DNA from 2 places in the Lysinibacillus sp. FSL P2-0066 genome. Region 2 is predicted to be linked to the other one. Evidence: riboswitches for the same ligand, from Rfam matches in the RefSeq annotation. Region 2 holds a riboswitch; the other holds the start of a gene.
The links. A riboswitch is a leader RNA that binds a small molecule or an ion and turns the genes downstream of it on or off. The one in region 2 is predicted to bind preQ1.

Region 1: it holds a riboswitch for preQ1, as region 2 does, so the genes downstream of both, queF (preQ(1) synthase) here and MKZ14_RS02320 (QueT transporter family protein) in region 2, are expected to answer to the same signal.

The regions. Positions count from the first base shown of each region.
Region 1 is NZ_CP150202.1:4,531,937-4,535,151, reverse strand. It holds gene MKZ14_RS22600 (S8 family serine peptidase) at 1-954, opposite strand, end outside; PreQ1 riboswitch class I at 1,263-1,309, shown strand; gene queF (preQ(1) synthase) at 1,437-1,937, shown strand; gene queC (7-cyano-7-deazaguanine synthase QueC) at 2,042-2,701, shown strand; gene queD (6-carboxytetrahydropterin synthase QueD) at 2,705-3,175, shown strand; gene queE (7-carboxy-7-deazaguanine synthase QueE) at 3,168-3,215, shown strand, end outside.
Region 2 is NZ_CP150202.1:487,021-490,235, forward strand. It holds gene trpB (tryptophan synthase subunit beta) at 1-712, opposite strand, end outside; T-box leader at 771-970, opposite strand; gene MKZ14_RS02320 (QueT transporter family protein) at 1,039-1,521, opposite strand; PreQ1 riboswitch class I at 1,528-1,572, opposite strand; gene MKZ14_RS02325 (ABC transporter substrate-binding protein) at 1,894-2,916, shown strand; gene MKZ14_RS02330 (ABC transporter permease) at 3,002-3,215, shown strand, end outside.

The DNA.
Region 1 (3,215 bases), 560 kb from region 2:
ACGGTAAGCATAAAGGTCTACTTTTGGAGCAATTCCTTTAATGCCGAAATTGTTAGCTCCAATTGCTGCAATGGTTCCAGCAACATGGGTACCGTGAGAAGTATAGAACGAGCTTCCTTTTTCATTAAATTCAGGTGTTCCGGCAGGACGCTCAGAAGGCAATGTTTCCGATGCATCGTCATCTGCCCGAGGCTTTGTGTAAGTTGATGAATTTGGAATGAAGTTTTTCCCGCCCTTGTAAATTCCAGCAAACTCGGGGTGATCTGCGTCAATACCAGTATCTAATACTGCCACCTTTATACCTTGTCCTTCAATTCCTTCCTTCCAAAGCTGTTCGATGCCGAGGAAAGAAATACTTGTATTCATTTGAGCCTCTAATTGATCTTCCTTAATAAGTTCTGATGATTTCATTGTATTGTCTTCTGATGCGTAAACAATCGCATCAGGCTCGATTAATGTAATTCCTTCTATTGAAAGCAGCTTCGGGAGGTCATTTGCTTTCACAGTTGCTGCAAAGCCGTTTAAAACAGTATCAAATGTGTAGCCTTGAGTCATTTGAACATTTTTAGTAGCTAATTCTTTTTTTACTTGTGCTTGTTGAGATTTTACATTTGAACGAACTTCATTTGCTCGCGCATTAGAGAACTTTTGGCCTTTCACTTGGCTTATTCCTTGCTCTAGTGCCACAGGCTTTTCAGATAAATGTACGATGACAGCAACTTCTTGATTGCCTGATACATTTTGTAAGCTTTCGTGAAGAGTTGGACCATCTTTAGACAAGCTTAGCTGTTCAGCGATAGCCGCCTTTAGTTGAAGTGTGCTTTCACTTTGACTATCCTGCTTGAATGGTTTCGATTCTTCAGCATTAGCACTCGATAATGGAACCAATAGAAAAAGCACCATAACGAAAGCTATCATACTACTTAAAAACTTCGTAAACTTAAACTTTTTCAAATCTCATTTCTCCCTCCACTCTTAATTATCACACTTTTCAGTTTAGTGCGATAATTCCAATTTATCACAGGTGAGATAATTCGAATATCGGAATATTAAAAAATCTCAAAATATTGATAATTAGTATGACTTTGTCAAAAATGAATTAATTCTATTTTCCTAGTAATTTAATAAAAAAGTAGAACTTTTAAATGATAAATGACTTACAGTAATCATCCTTTTTATCATTTAAGAGTTTTGTAAAAAATCTATTTGACGTTCTGTATTATTTTTTGTACGATATGGAAGAAAAGAATGCCCGGACTAAAACGGGAGAGGTTCATAGCTGATACCCTCTATAAAAAACTATGGAAACATGACAAATATGCCATGTCCATATCGGACGTGGCTTTTTTTATGTTTTTACTTATGTTTTAATAGACTGAATTGGTGATGCCTCTCTTGAAAAGTGTTGGGAAACATTTTACAAGGAGGTTTTTTTTATGTCTGGCAGAAGTCATGAAGAAGGATTAAAGGATTTGACCCTATTAGGTAATCAAGGTACAAAGTATTCCTATGATTATGCACCTGAGGTATTAGAGGCAGTGGATAATCTTCATGCTAATCGAGATTATTTTGTTAAGTTTAATTGCCCAGAGTTTACTAGTTTATGTCCGCTTACAAATCAGCCGGATTTTGCTACGATGTACATTTCGTATATTCCAGATAAAAAAATTGTTGAAAGTAAATCACTAAAGTTGTATTTATTCAGTTTTAGAAATCATGGCGATTTCCATGAAGATTGCGTAAATATCATTATGAATGATTTAATTACACTACTTGATCCAAGATATATAGAGGTTTGGGGAAAATTTACTCCACGTGGGGGTATCTCGATTGATCCATGGTGTAACTATGGGAAGCCAGGAACGAAATACGAAGAAATCGCCAATTATCGTTTAATGAACCACGATCTTAATCCAGAAAAAATTGATAATCGATAAATGAAGCAAGAAAGAGGTTTTTAGCTACCCTCTTAAAAAAACTAAGAAGAAAGCAGCACTTTTTCTTAGAGTGCTGTTTTTTCGATATAAGGGAGTCTTTATAGATGAAAAAGGAAAAAGCAATTGTAGTATTTAGTGGAGGTCAGGACAGCACAACTTGTTTGTTCTGGGCAAAAGAACGCTTTGAAGAGATTGAGGCAGTAACTTTCGATTATGGTCAAAGGCACCGTCTTGAAATTGACTGTGCGAAGGCGATAACAGAGGAGCTTGGTATCAAGCATCATATTCTTGATATGTCACTTCTGAACCAGCTTGCTCCGAATGCATTGACACGACAAGACATAAAGGTGAAGGACGGAGAAAATGGTGAGCTCCCATCGACTTTTGTGCCTGGTCGCAATCTCCTTTTTCTTTCATTTGCGGGCGTTTTAGCGAGCCAAGTAGGAGCGAAGCATATTGTAACAGGTGTTTGTGAAACTGATTTTAGTGGCTATCCGGATTGCCGTGATGTCTTTATTAAATCCTTGAATGTAACATTAAATTTATCGATGGATGATTCCTTTGTGATTGATACTCCGTTGATGTGGCTGAATAAGGCACAGACATGGGAATTAGCTGATCAGCTTGGGGCACTTGAGTTTGTACGAGAAAGAACGTTGACTTGCTATAACGGTGTCATAGCAGATGGCTGTGGTGAATGCCCAGCATGTAAATTGCGAAATAAAGGGCTTGATGAGTATTTAAGTTATAGGAAGGAGTCTTAAGACATGTCAGATTTTAAAATCGTTGAGAGACTTCAGAAAATGGATGTGGATATTCAAAGAAATCAATTGAAATACCATGCAAAGCGTGTCCTCATCAGCAAAGAATTTACCTTCGATGCTGCTCATCATCTGCACCATTATGAGGGGAAATGTAAAAATCTGCACGGTCATACCTATCGAGTTATATTAGGGCTGAGTGGCTACACAGATGAACGTGGTTTGATAATTGATTTTGGCGATATAAAAGAAATATGGAAACGAAAAATAGAGATTCATTTAGATCACCGTTATTTAAATGAAACACTTCCGCCCATGAATACGACAGCAGAGAACATTGTTGTGTGGATATACGAAAAGTTGACTGAGGCCTTGCTTGATGAAGGATATAACGGTGCGCGTGTAGAGTTTATTAAACTTTATGAAACTCCGACAAGCTATGTAGAAGCGAGACGGGAGTGGATGGAAGTTGAGTAAAATACCTGTAATTGAAATCTTTGGACCAACAATTCAAGGT
Region 2 (3,215 bases):
TACCGCCTCCTACACAGGCAAGAACAGCTGTTGGCAGCTTTCCTTCCTTTTCTAAAATCTGTTCACGACTTTCGCGGCTAATCACTGATTGAAAATGTTTAACCATTGATGGGAAGGGATGTGGTCCAACTGCCGAACCTAATAAATAGAAGGTTGTTTCATAGTTTTCTACCAAGTCAGCAAATGCTTCATCTACTGCATCCTTTAAGCGGCCTTGCCCTTTATCAACCGCTACGACTTTTGCGCCGAGAAGTTCCATGCGAAATACGTTCAATGCCTGACGTTTTGTATCCTCCAAGCCCATATAAATCGTGCAATCCATTCCAAACATGGCACACGCTGTAGCTGTTGCTACACCATGTTGACCTGCACCAGTTTCTGCAATTACACGGTTTGCGCCCATACGTTTGGCTAGTAAAATTTGTCCTAATACATTATTGATTTTATGGGAGCCTGTGTGGTTAAGGTCTTCCCGTTTTAAATAAATTTTTGCGCCACCTAATTGCTTTGTTAAATTTTCTGCAAAATAAAGAGGGGATTTACGACCGACATATTCACGGAAATAGTAATCTAATTCTTGTTTAAAGTCATCATCTTCTTTATACTTTTGAAAATTCTCATCTAGTATATTTAAAACATTTTGAAGCTCCTTTGGAACAAAGCTTCCACCAAATTCACCGAAATATCCCTTTTTCTCTACTACTGTACTCATCTTTCCTCGACTCCTCTATGCTAATTTTTCCAAAAAAAAAGCCACTCCAATCCCTTATAAAAAGGACGAGTAACCGTGGTGCCACCTTCATTCGCAATTTTTGCGCGCTTTCCTGCTCCGGTAACGGGGAGCGAAACGGCCTTACATTTGATAAGGCTGCTCTGAAGTCCATTCACAAGTTTGTACTACTGGTTTGCACCAACCACCAGCTCTCTTGAAGTAACAATGCTTGCTACTACTCTTCTTCCTTGCATTTATTAGAAAGAATTGTAGAGTATTTTCAGAATAGTGTCAAGAAAAAAGACGAATCTAAAAAGACCCGTCAGTTAAATCAAACTTTTAAAGTGAAGGCGTTTGTTTAATACATACATAATCGGTGCACCTACAGCTAATACAACAAATTCACCCGCCGCGACTGTTAGCCAAGTCCAAAAGAATGGTAGCTCTAAAGCCAAGTTCAGCTCAAAGGCAATAATAAACATAGTACATGTAAAGAGCAATGTATTAATAATTAAACGTGCCCAAATATTTTTGACAAATTTGCAGATTAAAATAAACAGTCCGAGTGTAATCATTGAATGACCTACACCAAACACTAAATCGTAAATGCCAAGTGGTGAAAATAGGTTAGAGATCAATACTCCAATAATAATCCCTACGGCAAAGCGTGGATTAAAGGCCACTAAATGGTTAAACATCTCAGAAACTCGGAACTGAACCTCTGTAAAACCAAATGGTGCAACAAGCATGGTTACAGCTATATAGAGAGCCGCAATGATACCACTTGCTGCTAAAAATTTTATCTTCATATTCATTTCTCCTTAGTTTTTTTTCGTGGGATGGTTACGAACCACGGTGCTTTCACACAAGTAAATATTTTATTATAGATATCTAGTAGAAGTCAAATGTCAGACTTTGTCTATAATGTCCTATCGTCGCAAAATTGTCATAAATATTTTTTACTATGTTGAAAAAAGAAATCGAATAACTAAAACAGCGTAGTTTAGCGGTTTAAAGCGCCAAATTAAATGAAAAACTAAAATATTTTGTCACTTTTAAAAGTCAGAACATTCATAATGTTGTTGACGGAGCTCGATAATAACGATAATATAGCGATACATTCACACTTTGTTTGGATAAAGTGCGATAGATATTCGAGAATATAATCGGGGGGATTATTTGTGAAAAGCAATGTAAAGAAGTTGTCATTCCTTCTTTTTGGATTAGTGTTGCTTCTTGCTGCTTGTGGTAGCAGTGGCTCAGGTACAACAGATTCAAAAGGAAATGAATCAAACAATGCAAGTGAGAGCGGAAATGCAGATGATAAAACATATAAAATCGGGATTACTCAAATTGTTGAGCATCCATCGTTAAACGCAGCAACGGAAGGCTTTAAAAAAGCAATTGAAGATGCAGGCTTAAAAGTTGACTACGATCCACAAATTGCACAGGGGGATAATAGCCTTAACACAACGATTGCTAACAATCTAGTAAGTGCAAACGTAGATTTAATTTTTGCAAACTCTACACCTTCTGCACAAGCCGCTGCAACAGCAACAAGTGATATTCCAATTATTTTTACATCGGTTACAGATGCTGTTGGTGCACAGTTAATTGACTCAATGGAAAAGCCAGGGAAAAATATTACAGGCACAATCGATTTACATCCTGAAACGATTTCTAAAACAGTAGCATTCCTAAAAGAACTTGGTGCGAAAAAGGTAGGGATGGTCTACAATGCAGGTGAGCAAAACTCAGTTGCCCAAGTTTCAGAAGTGAAAAAGGTTATGGATGAACAAGGTTTAAAGGTGGTAGAAGCATCAGCATCCACTTCAGCAGATGTAAAACAAGCGACAGAATCTCTAATTGGTAAAGTAGATGCTTTCTATATTATTACTGATAACACAGTAGTTTCTGCATTAGAATCGGTAATTGATGTTGCCAATACGAATAAACTACCATTAATCGTAGGAGAACTGGATTCTGTGGCACGTGGCGGTTTAGCCGCTTATGGTTTTGAATATTTTGATATCGGCTATGAAGCGGGTCAAATGGCTGTGAAAATTTTAAAAGGTGAAGCTACACCTGCCGATACACCCGCACAATACCCACAAAATCTGAAACTATTAATCAATAAAAAAGTTGCAGATGATTTAGGAATCGAAATTAAAGATTCTTGGGGTGCCGAAATTCTAGAACAGTAAAACGAAGCGGGGGAGAACTATCCCCGCTTTATCTTCATTTTACAAGCGATATAAATAATAAAGAGATTTAGGAGATGATTCAACGATGTTTTTAGCATTATTTGGCGCAGTGGAGCAAGGAATCATCTATGCAATTATGGCACTTGGTGTATATTTAACATTTCGGGTGTTAGATTTTCCGGATTTAACGGTTGATGGAAGCTTTGTAACAGGGGCGGCAACGGCAGCAACAATGGTTTTGCTTGGCTACCACCCAATCTTAGCGACTTTAGTGGCAATTGTTGCTGGATTTATTGCTG